Regions from separate parts of the Paraglaciecola sp. QJM3NY_14 genome, predicted to be linked through region 3. Evidence: predicted binding sites of a transcription regulator. Region 3 holds the regulator's gene; each other region holds the start of a gene.
What was found. Region 3 encodes sigma-54, which starts transcription at its own class of promoters, with help from an activator protein. Its sites were predicted from a motif close to GTTGGCACGNNNNTNGNNT; they were not measured.
Positions count from the first base shown of each region.

Region 1 (6,954 bases), 700 kb from region 3:
ACAAAGCCTTTCTTACAACCTTCAATGAGAAGCTCGTTTAAACATTGGTGTGCTGCGGACACCGCTTCAGGATTTTCTAAATCGAAAACAAGCGGCACGGTAGAATCAATACAGTCATGTTTCAGATTTGTGAACGTAACCAATGGCTCGATTCCGTATTTAGGTGTAGTTTTCCGAATAAACGAGACGAATTCTGCCAGCACCTCCGATGACATTTTTATGAGAGGGGCGTACCAAAGCAAGCCGCATTTATCTTTATCAGGTAAAAGGTCACTACTTTTATTAGCTTCAACTCTAGGGTTACGCCAATATGCAAGCGGCAGGGCAACCTGATTGGGTTTGCCTAGCATGATTTCTATGCCTTCATCTAAGGTGCTTAGTTGCGCTTTTATCTTGTCAATGGTCGCGATAGCTGGCAATGGTAGGTTAACAACAAATTTTGCGACGTTAATCAGCCAGCTATTGGAAAAATTCAGTTGGCCTAGGTTTTTTGCCCGTCGCTTAAATTGCTTTTGGGTGGCTGAAACCACTTTCTTTGAACCGTAAATTGTACCCACAATCATCCATTGAGGTAAGCGCTGCTCTTTGGCTATCGTTTCAACTTGCTTATCACTCATGACATTGTGCTGACCTTGACCGTTTGGATTTTGGGCAACCATTGATACTAGACGACGACGGTCCATCAAATTTATAGAGCCAACAATACCATCAGACTCTAGTAAGGTCTGCTCTATAAGGGCGACAGCATCAGAAAATTTGTCTGAGGAAAAGACTTGTAGGTAAAAGGCACTAAAGTGCTCAGGCTTGGGGGCTAGGCGAATTGTCATTTCACTGACAATACCAAAGTTACTTTGAGTGAATAAACCATCTATGTAGGGGCCCAAACCCCATTTAAAGGTTTTATCAATATAGTCATCAGATGAACCATCTAGGATAGAAACCGCGGATTCAAATTTCCTGTGACACAAATTAGGGTGAGGAAGATATGCTTTTAACGCGTTGACCGCGGCAAAGTGATCCGTTCTGGGGGTGATACCATACCCTCGCTCCAACGCATTACCTAGAATACTGCAGTGGGGCCCAGCACCGGTAACAGGCACCATAAATGGCCAATCGTTTTCTTGTAAAAAATCAAATAAATCTTGTTGGGTCACACCTGGTTGAACCGTCACTAGCCCCGCTTTTTTATTATTGGGAATAATAGACTTAAGTGAGCTTAAATCTACAACGACTCTTGGGCCGTCAATGAGCGTATTTTGAATTGAACCATAACCCCAGTTATTTCCAGTGCTAATGGGGTAGAGGCAGAACTGATATTTATTCGCTAACAGTAATAGTTTGGGTATGGCAGACTCGTTTTTTATTTGAACAGCGAAATCAATATTAATATTGTCACAGAAGGTTGTTTTGCCAAAATGTTCAGTCGCACTCTCTTTAGCAAAAAGTACAGCTTCAGTATCGGGTAAAACCTCGCTTATCAATTTCATTAAATCCATTGTAAATCCAAAATAATGTATCCGATAGGAGTATTCTACTACACAACATCAGACCAGCGAATGTAAATGGAGTATTTGTTTTTCAATTAGACGATATGTTACTCGATTAATAATGACGATATTTGAACACTGAAAAGAAGAGAAAGAAAAAACGCAAAAATGATACGACGAATTTGAGTGATAAAAAAAGCCGGCAAGCCGGCTTTTCGTGAAGAGTAATTAACTCTTATTTTCTAAATCTTCTACCAAGACCAAGACCTAAAAGACCAAGACCTAAGAAAGCCAAGCTAGCAGGAGCAGAAACGGGGCGCTGATCTAGGCCTATTACAATATTATCGAACTCGCCTGCGATACGAGAAGAAATAACACGTAAACGATTGAATGTTTCATCAGCAGCAAAAGCGATGTTGACATAAACGTTTGAGCCTTCGCCTTCTTGATTACCTGATTGGCCATTGAGTTCTGCCAATAACTCAGGGCCTGTAATACCACCTACTCGCGTATCACCATTATAAAACTCAAACGAGTTATATGTATCTACAGAACCCCAATAGAAGCCTAAGTAGCTTATAGAAGATCCTGCTAAAGCAGGGTCAACTTTGGTGCCTATAGTCTCAAGGAACTCAGCATAGTCAATGTCGACAAAACTATCATTACCTATAGTTGCTGGTGTCGTATACGCATAACATGTTTCATCTCCAGCTGGAGACGCTGCGACATTTGGTACTGATCCTTTGCGAACATTTACAACGCCAGCCGAACTAGGGGTGATATCAAGAGGAGAGTTTACTTGACAGCCATCAGAAGCATCTTGAACATTGAATTCATCACTACCATCAGCTCCAACAGGAAACGCTGTAGATGCATCAAACGTTTCAACGAAATAACCAAGAGACGCATCGGAAATTATATTAGTTGAACTTATGAAGTTACTTGTTAAGCCCGCACTAGTAGACAGATCCAAACCGTCAGTAGCTTCTTGCCCACCAAAAGAGATCGTTAACGCACTTGCTTGACCTGCTGCACCAAACGCCAAAAGAGCGGCTAGTGTTACTAATTTTGTTTTCTTAACTAAATTTGACATGTGATATTCCTTTTAGACCAAAAGATGAGACCAAAGATACTGCTGCAGAGGATAAAGCAGTACTTATGCCAATTTTAAAATATTCTTTAATTTCAGTTGTTTAGCTTTTTTTCATTTTTTTAATATAAGGAGATGTAAAATTCTCTGACAGAATAGAGTACGGTTATCGGTGAGGCGGGAGATTATCGAACACATTTCGCTATTCACGCCTAATTGATAGGCAAAAGAGTAATGATGTAAGGGGAAATTTAGTTTCCGTCTCAACATAGGAAGGAGGGATTGATTCGACGCTTACCATACATAGATTGGATTAATTAATCTATGTAAAATTTTTTGACATTTAATACTGCCTAGACAGTAGGCCCTAAGTTTTGAGCTTTTCAGTTGAATTGTGAATTAACTTTCTTTTCGATATTCTTCAGCATGCGCTTGAAGCCGGGTGTCAGGCCGCTCATCAATAGGTGACGACTGATATAGTATGGGGCCCTCTTGCCGTGATATTCCACAACGGGACCTACTTGTTGAAATGGGATCCCTACAAAACGTAAGCTGCGGGCTAGCCTTGGTTCCATCATCACAAAACAATGTTTAATATCGTGTTTGCGCGAGGTAGACGCGGCGCACAAATAAAGCCCGACCGCAATAAAGGGAAAACAGCGTAACTCGCGCTCAGAGTAGATATGCTCATTAATGGCACCTGTGGCTGAACCTTTAAATTTATCCGTGGCACGCTTTCGAAACTGAGCGGGAACTGCCAATCGTGATATTTCACATATTTCACTTCGCGGAAAATCACTTGGGTGTACTGCGTCGTCAGCAATCGAACTAATACAGTATTTCTCTATTGGTAAAAGCTGCTCTTCACTCATAGAGCGTACGATGCGAACCGTACCGGCATATTCACCAGTAGGGAGGTGCTTAATTAAACAATGGGTAGAGTGACTGTCAAACTGATCTGTTTCCATTTTGTCTGAGCGTTCATCTTCAAACTTTAATTCTTCGCAATAGACTTTGTGCCTGATTTTATAAGATTCATTACGCAGATCGTCTGACAGGGCAACAACAGGACTCAAGTATTCCGCGAAATGTCTAGAGATCTGATTAGCCTTCTGGCTTACTACCAAATTCATTACTTTTTTTACCACTGGCCCAATAATAGGGAGATCAGCGTATTTTCGAAGTTGCTTCATAGATTCATTTCTTTAAAACGGTAGTCCACATCTAGTTCCTTAGTTGTGTATCGGTATAAATCTGCATTCGTTTAGGCACAAATTCAAATGCGGTATTATAACCAATATTGTACAACTCCTCTTTTTGTAGCGCCGTAATATTAAAATCGACGGGAGATAATTTACCCGTATTAATGATTATAGTATTACGCCAGTACTCTGCATGCACATACTCTCGCGACATTGCCGTCATGAAGGTCCTGATCAGCATCATCACATATTGCCGTAATGGCAGCCAACTTTTTTTAAAGTTCGGATCTGTCACATGCTCGCTTTTTAATTTAAAACACATCACAGGTGAGCCATCACCAGCCCAATCTTGATATAACGCATCTTCTGATAAAATAGCGCCGTCTACAAGGACATGCTGTTTATAGGCTTGAAAGCTGAAAAAAAGTGGGATGGACATTGAAAAGCGCACCGCCTTGGATATCTTCAAATCGGGACTCGTTTTACGGCTAAATACCACCGGGCCTCCGCCGTTAACATCGGTCGCTAAAATGTGTAAGTCTTTATCTATGTCTGAGAAGGTTAGGCCTTTAAGGTGTTTGTCCATCCACGCCTCAAATTGATCCCCCGAACTTAAACCGCCTTGGCGTAATAATCTGAGTAATGAAAAGCCTTTGAACTTTTTGAAGTCAGTTGTCATGGCTAAGTGTTTTATATCTGCTAAGGGCACACCACAGCAATAAAGAGCTGCTACGATGGAGCCGCCAGAAACCCCCACCATGTGTTGAAACTGAATATCGAGCTTCTGTAAAGCATCGAACACGCCAATATGCACTGTTAAGCGGGTTCCGCCCCCCGAAAAAATCGGCACTATTGATTTCATGTTTAGTTCCTTGCTTATCCTTCGCCGAACCTACTAAGGCCTACAATCTGACTGGTGATTTATAGCGTCAATGCATTGTTTACTAGTTTTATCACTTAATGTAGCGCTGGTATATTAGACCTAAGTACTCGTGAATTGCTCGCTCGCTGCGATAAAGACTATACGCGTTGGGCAAGCCTATGGTGAATGAAACGTGTTTCCGACTGAGGTGCTCTACAGGTATCGGTAATACTGAGAGTCCGTGTAGTCTGAAATATTCCACTGCGCGAGGCAGGTGACTCGCCGAGCTTACTAATGCCATATGTTTGTTTTGCAAATATGGCGCCAATGCTTCTACTTCTGATTCTGTGTCATGCCCCATAGGAAAGGTATGAATGTCCTTTGGATTTACGCCTAAAGTGACCAAAAAGTCCTTGTTATATTGGGCTTGAGATTTTAAGTCCGTCTCATTTAGGATCCCAGCGGCTAAGTATATTGGCAGAGGTTTTTCGTTGTACATTAACGCAGCGTGTAAATTGCGCTGCATCGTGCACTGGGGCCATTTACTCACAAAAGGTAAGCCGTCATCATCGAAATGATTGCAGGCTAACACTACGATACCATCCGTCAGTTGCCATTCATTTGAAGAGAGTTTGATGGTCGGATATTGGTCTTCCAATGGCTTAATTAATAGAACACTGGGATAAACAAGACTACAAAAAAGTACCCATAAGATTGGGACGCATGACGCCCATTGGTAAATACGCCGACCTTGAAGTGGCAGGCGAGATAAGAGCTGCAAGATAACAAACAACAAAAGCCCATGAACTAACGGCGAGCTTAAACTGTTTGCTAATGACTGCAGCATTTACATTTCCTTATATTTTGTAGAAGCTTTTATACCAATCTACAAAATTGGTAATCCCTTCTTTTAATTGGGTTTTAGGTTGATAACCAACATCGTCAACAAGCGCTTGAACATTGGCGAAGGTATCTGGGACGTCTCCTGGTTGCATTGGCAGTAGTTCTTTTTCAGCCTCTTTACCTAATGCGCTTTCCAGAGTTGTAATAAAATCAAGTAGATTGACCGGGGTTTGTGCGCCAATGTTGTATACGCGCCACGGGGCTTTACTGGTACTTGGATCTGGTTTTTTGCCTTGCCAAGATGGGTTACCCGCTGCGTTATGATCCAAGGTGGATATAACACCGCTGACAATGTCGTCAATGTACGTAAAATCGCGTCTATGATTGCCAAAGTTGTATACCTGAATAGGATCGCCCTCAAGTATCGCCTTGGTGAACTTAAAGAGTGCCATGTCAGGTCGCCCCCATGGCCCATAAACGGTGAAAAATCGCAAGCCGGTGGTAGGCAAATCGTACAAGTGGCTATAAGTATGGGCCATCAATTCATTGGCTTTTTTGCTTGCCGCGTACAAAGATACAGGGTGGTCAACGTTGTCCGATACCGAGAAAGGCATCGATTCATTAGCGCCGTAAACAGAGCTCGATGAAGCATACACTAAATGCTTGACTGTATTGTGACGACACCCTTCCAAAATATTAGTAAAGCCAACAATATTGCTGTCGATATACGCATGGGGATTTTCAATGGAATAACGCACACCTGCTTGTGCAGCCAAATGTACAACTTTATCAAATTTTTGCTCACGAAACAGTGACTCCATTTCGTCTCGGCGAGCTATATCCATTTTTACGAAGTTAAAATTTTGCGCTTTTTCGTGAGCATCAAGTTCTGCCAAACGGCCATGCTTTAGATTAACATCGTAATAATCGTTTATATTGTCGATACCCACGACCTCGTCACCGCGTGATAACAACACCTGACAAACATGAAAACCGATAAATCCGGCAGCCCCTGTGACTAATACTTTCATTTCATTAATCCTAATATTTTGTGTATAACCCTAAGATATTAATCACGTTACGCTATTGTTGTGACAAAGTTTCTGTTCACACTAGCCCTACGAAATAGTAAGTAGCTTATTATGATAACGAAAAATTATATTTATAAAATCATTTGTGTGGTTTTTTCTTTGGTGTTTTTAACGACGTCAGTCAGCGCCTCGCAAAAAACAAACGTGGTTAAAAAAGTTAAACCCTCTGTGGTAGGGGTAGGATTGTATGATGCAATGTCTGCTGTTTCGCATCAGCTGCGGGGAAGTGGCTTTGTATTTGGTGATGGAACGCTCATTGCGACTAACTTCCACGTTGTATCAGAACCGCTTGATCCACAGATTGTCCAATATCATATTGTTTTTTCGGGGACGGGTCGACAACCTAAAATCCATAAAGCTGAAATTATCGCTAAGGACC
Region 1 is NZ_CM149664.1:1,364,376-1,371,329, forward strand. It holds gene AC0VYA_RS05765 (FAD-binding oxidoreductase) at 1-1,496, opposite strand, end outside; gene AC0VYA_RS05770 (Npun_F0296 family exosortase-dependent surface protein) at 1,723-2,580, opposite strand; gene AC0VYA_RS05775 (PEP-CTERM/exosortase system-associated acyltransferase) at 2,961-3,770, opposite strand; gene AC0VYA_RS05780 (patatin-like phospholipase family protein) at 3,802-4,641, opposite strand; gene AC0VYA_RS05785 (ElyC/SanA/YdcF family protein) at 4,733-5,488, opposite strand; gene AC0VYA_RS05790 (NAD-dependent epimerase) at 5,499-6,515, opposite strand; gene AC0VYA_RS05795 (S1 family peptidase) at 6,627-6,954, shown strand, end outside.
Region 1: the regulator sigma-54 is predicted to act here: its motif matches at 2,635-2,653, upstream of AC0VYA_RS05770 (Npun_F0296 family exosortase-dependent surface protein).

Region 2 (6,954 bases), 2.2 Mb from region 3:
TGAATTTGATACTGGCGCTCATTAATCGGTAGCGCTTTTAGCCCTTCACTAATCGCATTAAAAATAATATCTGAGTTAGTTTTAATTTCGGCCCTAATCACTGATTTCGCTAGGGATACGGCCAACGAAACAAGTTCTTTCTGCAGTGTCTCTTCTACCAACGCGACCGGGTTGTGCAAGGTGTCTAACAGGCTGCGCCAGCTCTCTAATTGTTGATTAACACTTTCTTGAGCCTCGGCTAATCCTTGGGTTTTACCTTCTTCAAGTCCCTGCGCCAAGCCTTGTTCTTTGCCTTGTTCAAACCCTTCTTGATGACCCTTTTCTAAGCCCTCTTTTTTGCCTTCTTCAAACCCTTCACTTTGAGCAGCCTCTCGAATGGATTCGATTTCTTGAGCGGTAGGGGGCGCGAACTCCTCCTCTTCTTCTACTTGATTTTCAGGGGGTTCGTATTTCCAGTTCGAACGTCGATTTAACGCATTAGTCGTGGTTTCAACTGCCTTACGCTCATCTTCAACGAAAGGCAAATCCCAAGCGCTAATGTGTTTGTCTTGCTCACCATCGTAATCGTTCATTGCATGTCTTTGCTGTTAGCTAGCGTCTTATAAGAATTCATCACCGCCTCCGCCTCCAAGCATAATTTCACCCGCATCGGCTAAGCGACGAGCCACAGATAATATTTCTTTTTGCGCTGCTTCGACTTCACTTAAACGCACTGGACCCAGGGCTTCTAAATCATCAAGCAACATGTCTGCGGCTCGCTTAGACATGTTGGCGGTAATTTTAGTTTTGAGGGCATCATCTGCCCCTTTAATCGCTTTGAGTAGAGCGTCTTGCTGAACCTCACGCAAGATAGCTTGAATGGCTCGGTCGTCTACTTCTGCTAAGTTGTCGAATACAAACATAAGATCTTGAATTTGCTGACTCATTTCTTCGTCTTGTTCACGGATTGCATCCATCAACTGGCCTTCAATGTTGGTATCAAGGTAGTTCATGATATCCGCCGCAGATTTCAAGCCGCCCATTTTTGCCGCCTGGGTGCCCGCTTGTCCAGCAAACTGCTTCTCCATGATTTCGTTTAATTCTTGTAACGCAGCAGGCTGGACTTCTTCTAGATTGGCTACGCGCATCATTAAATCTAAGCGCACTTTCTCTGGGAATTGGGCAAGAATTTCAGCTGATTGTTCAGCATCCAAATAAGACATAACAATCGTTTGAATTTGTGGGTGCTCATTGCGAATAATACTGGCAACCTGTTTTGAATCCATCCACTTGAGAGAATCAAGACCTTTGGCACCGGTACCCATCAAAATTTGATCGATAAGGTTCGCTGCTTTGTCTTCACCAAGGGCAGAGGTCAAAGCGCGTTTTACAAAGTCTTGGCTTTGGAAGCCGATGGTGCTGTATTTTTGAATTTCATCAATGAAGTGTTTATGTACAGCTGTGATTTTGGGCTGAGTCATATCATCAATTTGCGCCATCGCTTGACCCAACCTTTGTACCTGCTTGGGCTCAAGATGCTTAAGAATTTGGGCCGCATCTTCTTCCGTCAAACTGAGCAGTAAGATAGCTGCTTTTTCAACGCCTTCTAATTTTCCAACGTCATAACCGCTTTCTGCAGTTCCGGTTGTTGCTGGTGCTGTATTTTCATCTGGCATGATGTTTATCTCTTACTCGTAACTTAGATGCGCGCTGCTTAGATTATTCGTCTTGTAACAACCAGTTCTTAACCACTTGCGAAGACAACTCTGGCTCGTTAGCCACCAATGCGCGAACAGCCTTCAGTACATCTTCGTCTTTGTGCAAATCAGGTAACATAAAGCTACCGTCAGCAGCAAAACCAACTTGTGAGTCATCAAACTCTTGCGACAACATACTGATGGTTTCATCACCTAAGTCTAACCCCTCATCTGCATCGAACTCATCTTTTGAGGTGGTCTCTTCAGGGTAAATAAGTTTACGTAGCATCGGACGAACCACGGCCAAAAGCAACACGATTATCACCAACCCTCCAATCACTAACTTCAGGATAGGCATAAATTTAGGGTCTTCCCAAATGGGCAGTTCTTCTAACGCGACCTCACCTTCCCGGCTAAAAGGAATGCTCACAACTTCCAGTGAATCACCGCGGGTAACATCGAAACCTATTCCCCCTTGCAACAAACGGCGGATATCAAGTAACTCAGCCTGCGAACGAGGAACAAGTGTACTTGTGCCGTCTTCACCTACTGTCGATACATGATCAAGCGCAACCGACACACTCAAGCGACGAATGACACCAGTTTGCTGCTTAGTGTGGCTGATGGTGGTATCTAGCTCGTAATTTCTCGTTTCTTCTTTGTGATTACGCCCTGGTACTGTTGTTTGTGTGTTACTTGCGCTAGCTTCTTCGGGGATATTCGAATCGAGCGGAGGTTGATTGGTCAAGGCGCCAGGTATACCACCTAGCATGCCGCCGACACTGTTTTCTTCTACTGTCATTTCACTGCGCACAGCAGGTAAGTCAGGATTGTAACTGCGTTTGGTTTGCTCAACAGCGGTAAAGTCCATGGTCACATCAGCTTGAGCGGTATAGTTACCCAGACCAAGAACGGGGATCAAAATAGAATCAATTTTCTGCAAGTACTCAGTCTCGCGCTTACGCTCCATTTCAAACTCTTTTTTACTTCTCGCCGCTTCACTGTCTTGTGAACCAGAATTGAGAAGCCGCCCATTGCTATCGGTTACTGTGACACGCTCAGGCTCTAAGCCCTGCACCGCAGATGCAACAATGTCCACGATAGAGCTCACCTCTTCATTGCCCATTATCGCACCGCGTCTTGAGGTTACGACGACGGTAGCGCTGGCTTTTTTCTCACGGCGGGCAAATACATTCTCTTTCGGCAAAGCCAGTAATACTTTCGCACGCGTAACCGCGCTCATTTCTTCCAATGTGCGCGCTAATTGTTGTTCACGCGCATGCTTTAAACGTACCTTTTCAACACGTTGGCTCACACCGAATCCCATATCTTGCATGATGATGTCGGTGCCTTCAGACACGCCTTGGCTTAGGCCTTGGCGAGCCATACCTAACTTAATATTTTGATATTGATCAGCGCTGACATAAACAGTATTACCTTCAAGGCGGTAATCCACTTGGTTCTGGTCAAAATAATCTAACGCTTCAATCAACTCTTGGGTTTGCATCTTCGCTAGCGGACGATAATCAGGCTCCTGTGCCCAAATCATAATAAATACCGCTATCGCCACACATATGACTAAAGCCACAACGAGTGTCAGTTGACGAACCATGTCGGTGGAGCCAAGTGAATCCATAAAACCAGATTTTTGCTCTGCTTCTGAACCACTTGAATATGGATCCGCGCCGGCATTGCTCATTGCCAATTCTGTACCTGTTGCTTCTGCCACGAGTTAGCTCCTAAACCGGCATGTTCATAATGGTTTTGTAGGCTTCGAGTACTTTGTTACGTACTTGAATAGTGGCCTCAAACGCTATACTAGACTTTTCTTTCGCTACCATGACATCCGCTAAACTGAGACTTTTATCTCCCATTTCAAAGCGCTCTGCTTGGCTTTTAGCGTCTAACTGCATAGAGTTGACTGACTCAATCGCTTGGCCAAGCATATCGGCAAAGTTTTCCCCTGATGGATTGACCTGGATACCATTCAAGCTGGCAGGATTGATTTCACCTAATCCTGCTTTGCTTTGCAAAGCCATGCTTTGCATGTCTTGATAAAGAGATTGTGCCTTGATATCCATGATGTGCTCCTGGCGAATTGATGAGATGACGGTATTCAGTCTCAACCAGTTAAAAGCAAAGTTAGTGCCAATAAAAATAAAGCATATATTTCAATACTTTACATTGATTTCAGCACGATATAAAACATGACGGTTTATTGACATAAAACTAAAGTTTACTGATTTGTGTGAGTAACAATCGTAGCGAACCAGTAAACGGGAGTAAAAGAATGAGAAGTCTACTTTAGGGGTAAAAAAACCGCCTATCGTTTAGGCGGTCAATGGTGGTATTACGTTAGCCGTAGTGTAGTGCCAACACTTACATTTTGATTATTTGTAAGACGGTTTAGGCTGGTAACTCAATACCTACTTCGCGCATTTTAGCTAATTTATAACGCAGTGTGCGCGGGCTAATACCCAATCGTTCTGCTACGTCTTTCCTGCGTCCTTGGCAAGACTGTAAGGTGTCCAAGATAATTTGATGCTCTTGCTGACGAAGCTCCGAACCTAATTTACTTTCATCTTCTTCAATAATTTGTTCGTGGTTATTGTTTAACTCACTTTCAATCGATTCAAGCATAAGATCATCAGCTTCGATTTTTTCGCCATCGCATAAAATGAGCGCTCGCTGCACAACATTTTCTAATTCTCGTACGTTGCCAGGCCAGCTATGCTGTAACATTTTACTGCGCGCTGAAGAAGAAAAGCCGAGGGCGCTCGCACCTTGTTTACTACGATGACGAGCCACTAAATGCTCCGCTAATGGCACTATGTCCCCTGGGCGTTTATCAAGGGGCGCCCACGTTAGCGGAAATACGTTAAGACGATAATACAAATCTTCACGGAATAAACCCTCGTCCACCGTTTGGCGAATATTCCGGTTACTAGTAGCCACGACACGCACATCCAGTGGGATCATTTTACGGCTACCGAGGCGCTCTACTTCTTTTTCTTGGAGTACGCGCAGTAATTTAGCTTGCAAACCTAAATCCATCTCACTTATTTCATCAAGCAAAATGGTGCCACCTTGGGCTTGTTCGAACTTGCCTGGGCACGCCTGAATAGCGCCAGTAAAGGCACCTTTATCGTAACCAAACAACGTTGCTTCAAGCATATTTTCAGGAATAGCAGCGCAATTTATTGCCACAAATGGCTGCTCCGCCCGAGAAGACTGATCGTGAATGTACCGGGCTAACACCTCTTTGCCTGAACCACTTGGCCCAAGCACCATAACGGTTGCATCAGATTGCGCGACTCGTTGGGCGAGTTGCAGTAACTTGACACTACTTGGGTCAGCAACAATGGGGTCGTATGAGAGAACTTTTTGAGCAGGCGCATAACGCCCTACTAGATTCAGCAATACTTCTGGCGCGAAGGGCTTTGATAAGTAATCCGTTGCGCCATCGCGCATAGCCGTCACTGCATCGTCGATGGTGGCATAGGCTGTCATCAATAGCACAGGAACATTTGGATATTTGTTTTTTAAGCTGCGTAATAGCGATAATCCACTCATTTCGCCCATTTGAATGTCGCTCACGACCAGATCGATAGCTTCTTCGTTCATCATCATCATACCGCGCTCTGCGCAGTCTGCAGCTAATACGTTATATCCGCCAAGTAATAGCGTGTCGACTAAAGCTTCACGCAAACCTGCATCATCTTCGACAATAAGGATCGTTGTTTTAGACATAAAATTAACTCCTCGCCTGTTGGGCGTGAATGTTTGTTGCTCCAGCGGATAAGCCGTCATCTGCGGTTCGCGTTAATATGGGCAGCACGATAGTGAAACATGCGCCACCAGAGGCTAAGTTTGAAACACTGACTTCGCCCTGATGAGACTGCACGACGGTTTTAACGACAGCTAACCCCAGCCCTGTACCTTGGCTGCGAGTGGTAAAAAACGGTTCAAATATATGATCAATCTTGTCTTTGGGGATACCGGGACCATTGTCAGTCACTGTTAAGCGCATGCAATCGGGCTTTAGATCGTCTCTTTGAGCACTAAAAACAATGCGTGCACCGTTTGATTTAGCAATTAGCGCGTTGTGAATTAAGTTTTGCAACGCACCGCTCAAAGCAGTCTTGTTGCCTATAAAATGAATGTTTGGCTCGGGTAATATGATATCTAAAATACCGCCACTCTTATTGAGCATGGCTTCACTGCCAGCTTTCACTTCACGCATCATGTCCTCAAGAGAGATATCTACGAGTACTTGTTCATTGCCACTTTTGGCGAACAGTAGCATGTCGTTTACTTGGCCTTCTAAATCACGTAAACGAGAGAGCAATTTATCACTGAAACGCTGACGAGACTCCTTTGCCAAATCTCCGCTAGATAAGTTAGCGGCATATAACATAGCTGCAGATAACGGCGTGCGAATTTGATGAGCCAATGAGGCGACCATTTTGCCTAAAGAAGACAATTTTTGCAGGTGGCCGATGCGTTGTTGAAGTTGGCGCGTTTCGGTCAAATCCGTCAATACAATCAGCTGACCTGGTTCGTTTACCAAGGGAGTGATAGACAATTTTACTTTGCGACCGTCAAACAAGGACACTTCATGCCCATCGTCAGCTTGAGGTTTAAAAGAGCGCTTGATGATATTACGCCACACTTGCCCTTCCAAAGGCTCACCCAACAGTGATTTAGCTAAATGATTGGCTTGCTTCACATGGCCTTTACCATCAATAACTACCACACCTGCGGGCATGACTTGTAATAAGTGTTCCAACCTAGTGGCTTGTTGACGCAGAGCCTGAATGTCTTGCGTGGTGTCAATTGGACCAAGCGAGGAAGTGCTATTTACATCAACAGAATTTGAGAACGATATAACAGCCCCTTTTGAAGAAGGTGCCTGAGTCGTGTTTTGGGTCTGTAAATTACTTAATGCCATATGTTCCTCACGTCAAAACTTAGACAGATTGAATACAGCTGTTAGGTAAGCACATCCTATGCCAATAAAATACCAGTGCAATATCAATTGGTTACTGAAAAAAATGTGTCATTTTTTTGTCGAAGGAGGGTTTACGAATATTCGAAAAGAGAAGTTAGGCTTTGCTAATATCGTATTTCCGCATCTTTTCTACTAAGGTGGTACGGCGCATTCCTAGCACTTCGGCTGAGCGAGCAACGACCCAGTCCTGCTGCTCCAATGCTTGGGAGATTAAGCTGACTTCCATCTCTGAAATATACTCTTTGAGGTTAATCCCCTCTGGAGGTA
Region 2 is NZ_CM149664.1:3,608,616-3,615,569, forward strand. It holds gene fliH (flagellar assembly protein FliH) at 1-572, opposite strand, end outside; gene fliG (flagellar motor switch protein FliG) at 600-1,655, opposite strand; gene fliF (flagellar basal-body MS-ring/collar protein FliF) at 1,699-3,405, opposite strand; gene fliE (flagellar hook-basal body complex protein FliE) at 3,416-3,757, opposite strand; gene AC0VYA_RS15450 (sigma-54-dependent transcriptional regulator) at 4,083-5,426, opposite strand; gene AC0VYA_RS15455 (sensor histidine kinase) at 5,431-6,627, opposite strand; gene AC0VYA_RS15460 (sigma-54 dependent transcriptional regulator) at 6,782-6,954, opposite strand, start outside.
Region 2: the regulator sigma-54 is predicted to act here: its motif matches at 3,811-3,829, upstream of fliE (flagellar hook-basal body complex protein FliE).

Region 3 (6,954 bases):
GTAGCATCGACGACGTTAAAACGTGAAATGCCAGTGATGCTAGGCGTGTCTCTGCTTGCGACTTACTTCTTGGCTGATTTATATTTGTCGCTAAACGAAGGCATAGTGCTGTTTATCCTATTCTTTTTCACTATAGGCGGTTTGGCGTGGATGTCATACCACATGGAAAAGGGCGATCCTTTAGAGCAAGAGACTCACGACGAAGTACCAGACGGTGTGCCGACAAAAAGTGCGGTGATTTGGTTGTTAGTGGGCTTGGTATTATTGCCCCTCAGTGCACATTTCATGGTTGAATCAGCGGTGGAAATAGCTCGCCACTTTGGCCTAAGTGACTTGGTGATTGGTTTGACCATTATTGCCATTGGTACCAGTCTGCCCGAATTGGCTGCCAGCATTGCTGGTGTGCTGAAAGGGGAAGATGATCTCGCCTTAGGTAACATCATTGGATCGAATATATTCAACATATTAGCCGTCATGGCCATGCCTGGTTTGATATCTCCTGGGGCTGTCGACCCAGATGCAGCAAGTCGAGATATTTACACTATGTTGGGCTTAAGCATTTTGCTGGTGCTGTTTTGTTTCAATATAAGAGGTTCTCGCCGAATCAATCGTTATGAAGCTGTCGCTTTTCTAGGCTGCTTTGTCGCTTATCAATACTTTGTTTTTAACCAAGGTTAGTGCGGCATGAGTCAGCAAGAGTACATTCAGTCAGCCCTGCGAGTGCTTGAAATCGAAGGTCAGGCAATTAAGCAGTTATCGCAATACATTGACGACAATTTTATTGCAGCATGCGAGCTCATGAAAAACTGCAAAGGCAAAGTGGTTGTTTGCGGTATGGGTAAATCTGGCCACATAGGGCATAAGATATCTGCGACATTAGCGAGTACAGGAACGCCTGCATTTTTCATGCACCCAGGGGAGGCAAATCACGGTGACCTAGGCATGCTTACAGAACAAGATGTTCTGCTGGCGATTTCTAATTCAGGTGAAACATCTGAGCTATTGGCACTATTGCCTGTGGTGAAACGTCGTGGTATTGCCATTATTGCCATGTCGAATAACCCTGCTAGTTCGTTAGGTAAGCACGCCGACGTCAATTTGTGTATTAAAGTTGAAAAAGAAGCTTGTTCTCTAGGCTTGGCGCCCACGGCGAGCACCACGGCAACTTTAGTCATGGGAGATGCGCTGGCGGTGGCACTGTTAGATGCAAGAGGTTTCACGCCGGATGACTTTGCACTTTCTCATCCTGGAGGTGCGCTTGGGCGCAAGCTTTTACTTAAGCTTGATGACATCATGTGCCAGGGGGATCTGATGCCTTTGGTTGGCACGACACAAACGATTAGCCAGGCACTACTTGAAATTTCGCGCAAAGGGCTAGGAATGGCGGGTATCGTCGGCGATGACGGGCGTTTGCTGGGTATTTTTACTGACGGTGATTTACGACGGGTACTGGATGCCAGAGTCGACATTCACACAGTCAGTATTGAAAGTGTTATGACTGCTAATTGTGTTACCGCATCTCAAGAAACCTTAGCTGCTGAGGTGTTAAACGTCATGCAGAAACGCAAAATCAGTTCACTGTTTATTGTTGATGACAATCACCATCCGGTTGGTGCGATCAACATGCAAACCTTGTTATCAGCAGGAGTGATATAATGGGCGACGTTAATACGTTATATGGTACTAAGTCATCTTCGTTAATGGACAAGCTTTCCCGCATTAAATTACTGGCTTGTGATGTAGATGGGGTGTTCTCTGACGGGCGCATATACATGGGCAATGACGGCGAAGAATTGAAAGCGTTTCATACTCGTGACGGTTTTGGAGTCAAAGCCTTATTAAACATAGGTGTGCACGTTGCGGTTATTACCGGACGTGAATCAAAAATAGTGCACAAACGCATGTCAGCGTTAGGGGTCGAGCATATTATTCAAGGTTGTGAACAGAAAAACGATGCGCTTTTGGCGTTGCAGCGCCAGTTAAAGATAGGCAAAGACGCTACCGCATCCATTGGTGATGATATGCCCGACGTGGGAATGTTTACCTTGAGTAACGTCGCCGTAGCGACACACGATGCCCATCCATTTGTACAGAAACAAGCTCTGTATATTACCCAAATCAATGGGGGCTTTGGTGCTGTACGCGAAGTTTGCGACCTAATTTTGCATGCCAAAGGCAAGTTAAACAAAGTCAGTGGTAGTAGCGTATGAATCGAGTCACCCTCAGTATTGGGTTATTGTTTTTATTGGTCATCGCCATCAACTTACCCGACTGGCTAGCTGATGAGGACTTGATACCGCAAACTGAAACCGAATCTGCTTGGCAACCAAACTACCAAGCAAGTGAAATGCTAAGCACTCTATTTGATAAAGACGGCCGTTTGAGCCATCAGGTCTTTGCTACTAAAATGGAACACTTTGATTTGCTCGGTTTTACTTTATTCAAAGAGCCTCAATACACGATATTTGTTGCGTCACAGACTGCGCCTTGGCAGGTATCAGCCAAAGACGGTACTTTGTATGAAGACAATCGGATCCAATTAGAGAATAATGTCGAGATACGTAATCAAGATGAGCAAGGATTTGCTCGTAGCATTCGCACGGACTTCATCGAGATAAACTTGATCGATAAAACCATGGTGTCTGACCAACCAGTAAAAATATTTGGCCAGCACTATGTCATCAACAGTAACGGTTTTAAAGCCAATTTAACGACCCAACAATATGAGCTACTTGATCATGTGCAAACCATTTATCAACCTCAGCCTTAGCTTAGTTGCCTTAGCAACATTAGCATTTTCCCCATTAAGCATGGCTGGCAAAGAAGATTTCACGCAAGCGATAAAAGTGGACTCGAAGTTTCAGTTCGGGGACGGTAAAACTAAAAAATCTATCTTTCGAGAAGACGTGCACATCAATCAAGGTAGTTTGAATGTGTATGCCGATGAAGTAGAAGTCGACGCGAGTAAAGGCGAAGGTAACGAAGTTTTCATCGCGACGGGTAGCCCGGCTAAATACTCTCAACAACAAGAGCAAGGGGGCAGTATTGAGGCATCAGCCAATCGCATTGAATATCGCAGAGATTTACGCACACTAACCTTAGAAGGCAATGCACAGCTGAAGCAGAACAATAGCAGTGTAAAGGGTGAGTCGATAGTGTTTAACATGGAACTTGAACAAATTGTCGCGCAAGGAGAGAGCGAGAGTGAAAATAGCGGCCGAGTCACGACTATTTTTCAACCAGCCAAGAAATCAGCGAGCAGTAAAAAGCAAACTGACGCGAAAAAGTCCAGTGATGCTGAAGTCAAACCAAAACAGGATGAAACTCCATAATGGCGACGTTAAAAGCCTCGCATTTGGCTAAATCCTATAAATCACGTCAAGTTGTGCGTGATGTCAGTCTAGAAGTGTCCACTGGCCAAATTGTCGGTTTACTTGGTCCAAACGGTGCAGGTAAAACAACCACGTTTTATATGATTGTCGGTTTGGTTCCCTTAGATAAGGGAGAAATCAGTATTGATCAGCAAGATCTTACCCTACAGCCCATGCACATGCGCGCTCGTTTAGGGATTGGTTACTTACCCCAAGAAGCCTCTATTTTTCGAAAACTGACAGTCCATCAAAACTTGATGGCTATCTTGCAGACACGCAAAGAGCTCAGTGCAGAACAAAGAGAACAGCAAGCGGATTCATTACTCGATGAGTTCAATATAAATCATATTCGTAACAGTGCTGGTATGAGTTTGTCTGGAGGTGAACGCCGCCGGGTAGAAATAGCGCGGGCACTGGCAGCCGATCCAGAATTTATTCTGCTCGATGAGCCGTTTGCCGGTGTTGATCCTATTTCAGTTAATGATATTAAAAAAATTATTCAACATTTACGTGACCGTGGTATTGGTGTTTTGATAACCGACCACAATGTAAGAGAGACACTCGATGTGTGTGAGAAAGCTTACATTGTTAGTCATGGTGAACTCATCGCTTCTGGCACGGCAGAAGAAGTATTAAGTGATCAACGTGTAAGAGATGTATACCTAGGCGAACAATTCAGGCTATAGTTAAGCTGAAAAAGCCGCTCATTTTATCGAGATTATACTCAGGCGCTTGGTGAGACATTTACAGTCAATCGAATCAACCACAGCATATTTTTTAGTTTGCAACGGACAGAATAAAGAAGTAAATGAAACCCTCTTTACAATTAAAATTTAGTCAATCACTCACTATGACGCCACAGTTACAGCAAGCTATTCGTTTGTTGCAATTGTCTACGTTAGATTTACAGCAAGAAATTCAAGAAGCCTTGGATTCCAACCCGCTGTTGGAAGTTGAAGAGCCTACGGATCAGGAATCCGGCGATAGTGCGTTAAATGACAATTCCCTCGACCCGTCTTCTAAAGATACCAATGAAATAGTTGATACTAGCAGTGACAACTTAGACTCAAGTGAAGCGTTCGAGAAAAACGAAATCCCAGAAGACTTACCTACGGATACCACTTGGGATGAGTACATCAGTGCTTCTTCCGCACCTGCCTCTAGCATATCCAGTGGTGCCGGCGGTGATGACGAACAAATCTTTCAAGGCGAAACCACAGATAACATTCAAGATCATTTGCTGTGGCAAATGCGTTTAACCCATTTTAGTGATACCGATGTCGCGATTGCGACAGCGATCATTGATTCTATCGATGAGTCTGGTTATTTAACCATGAGCGCTGAAGACGTTCTGGCCAGCATGGATGATGAAGAAATAGAGCTCGATGAAGTGGAATGCGTACTTAAGCGTATTCAAATGTTCGACCCAATTGGGTCTGGCTCTCGTACACCACAAGAATGCTTGCTAGTGCAATTGCGTCAGTTTGCTCCTGATACACCCTGGTTAGAAGAAGCGAAGACCTTGATTGGAGACTATGCCGACCTTTTGGCAAGCAAGGATTACCGTACTTTGATGCGTAAATCTCGCCTTAAAGAGGATGATTTGCGTGAGGTCATGCGTTTACTAAAAACGCTCAATCCGCGTCCAGGCAGCGCCTTGATCAAAGGTGAAGCAGAATACGTTATACCTGATGTGTCAGTGAGTAAGAAAAATGGCCGTTGGACAGTAGAGCTTAACCCAGACAGCCTACCCAAATTGAACGTTAATCAACAGTATGCTGCAATGAGTCGTAGCGCGAAAAACACCAGTGATAGTCAATTTATTCGCTCACACATGCAAGAAGCCAAATGGTTTATTAAAAGTGTTGAGAGCCGAAACGATACCTTATTGAAAGTGTCAAACTGTATAGTACAGCAGCAAATGGGCTTCTTTGAACATGGGCCTGAGATGATGAAGCCTATGGTACTAAATGACGTAGCCGAAATGGTGGATATGCATGAATCTACAATTTCTCGTGTTACCACCCAAAAATATATGCATACCCCTAGAGGTATATTTGAGCTGAAATATTTCTTCTCGAGCCATGTTGCAACTGAGACAGGCGGAGAGTGCTCGTCAACGGCGATACGCGCATTGATTAAAAAGCTGGTCGCAGCTGAAAAACCAAGCAAGCCGTTAAGTGACAGCAAGATTGCTCAATTGTTGGCCGATCAAGGCATCATGGTCGCTCGGCGAACAATAGCAAAGTACCGGGAATCTCTGATGATACCCCCGTCGAACCAACGAAAAAGCCTATTGTAGGCTGATTAAAGAAGGAAGAGGCGATATGCAAATTAATATTACTGGTCACCATGTGGATGTAACCGATTCACTAAAAGATTATGTCGATACTAAATTTACCAAGCTCGAGCGACACTTCGATCAGATCAACAATGTTCACGTCATTCTCAATGTAGAAAAGCTCAACCAAAAAGCGGAAGCGACAATACATTTGAATGGGGCAGATGTATTTGCCACCATGGAACACAACGACATGTATGCGGCAATAGATGGCCTAATCGATAAACTCGATCGGCAAGTTATCAAGCATAAAGAAAAAGCTAAACGCCATTAACCCATCAGGTAAATAATGGAAATATCAAATATTCTTCACCCTGACTGCGTCGTATGCGCAGTTCAGGGGTCTAGCAAAAAGCGCATTTTAGAGCTTATTAGTCAATTGGCATCTGAGCACCTTGTTGAAGTAGACCAAGCGACCATTTTATCCAGTTTAGCGGGGCGCGAGAAAATGGGGTGTACGGGCATTGGTGGTGGTATAGCACTGCCACATGGCCGTATAAAAGGGCTAGAGTCCGCCCTAGGCGTGCTTGTAACGTGCCAACCTCCGGTCCAGTATGACGCCATCGATAACATGCCAGTGGATATCTTCTTTGCTATTTTAGTACCAGAGGAAAAGGCCCAAGAGCACCTACAAACCTTGTCGGCGATAGCCAAAAAATTCGTTGATAAAGACATTTTAAATCGTTTGCGCAGTGCAACCACAGACCAAGAATTATTTCAGGTACTCAGTTAATTATGAAGCTTATTATCATCAGTGGGCGTTCAGGCTCAGGGAAGTCCATCGTTTTACGTTCACTGGAAGATTTAGGCTATTACTGCGTTGATAATATCCCCGTCAATTTATTGCCTACTTTGACCCATACCGTCGCTGACGAGTACGATCAGGTCGCGGTCAGCATTGACGTGCGAAATTTACCCAAAGATCCCAACGAATTGGTGGAAATACTCGACTACTTGCCGTCAACGTGGGAAATGACCATATTGTATTTGGATGCCAGCGATGACGTACTGATTAAGCGTTTCAGTGAAACCCGCCGCTTGCACCCGTTGTCTAAGCAAAACAAATCCTTGTCTGGTGCTATTCAAGCAGAAAGCCAGTTATTGGCGCCGATAGCCGAACGTGCAGATTTATATATAGACACAGATCAATTATCAATTCACCAGCTGGCCGAATTGGTGCGCGAGCGAATATTAGGTAAAAAAAGCTCGCGCTTAGTTTTGGTTTTTGAAAGCTTTGGTTTT
Region 3 is NZ_CM149664.1:663,223-670,176, forward strand. It holds gene AC0VYA_RS02885 (calcium/sodium antiporter) at 1-678, shown strand, start outside; gene AC0VYA_RS02890 (KpsF/GutQ family sugar-phosphate isomerase) at 685-1,656, shown strand; gene kdsC (3-deoxy-manno-octulosonate-8-phosphatase KdsC) at 1,656-2,210, shown strand; gene lptC (LPS export ABC transporter periplasmic protein LptC) at 2,207-2,770, shown strand; gene lptA (lipopolysaccharide transport periplasmic protein LptA) at 2,811-3,332, shown strand; gene lptB (LPS export ABC transporter ATP-binding protein) at 3,332-4,057, shown strand; gene AC0VYA_RS02915 (RNA polymerase factor sigma-54) at 4,180-5,673, shown strand; gene hpf (ribosome hibernation promoting factor) at 5,699-5,986, shown strand; gene ptsN (PTS IIA-like nitrogen regulatory protein PtsN) at 6,002-6,445, shown strand; gene rapZ (RNase adapter RapZ) at 6,448-6,954, shown strand, end outside.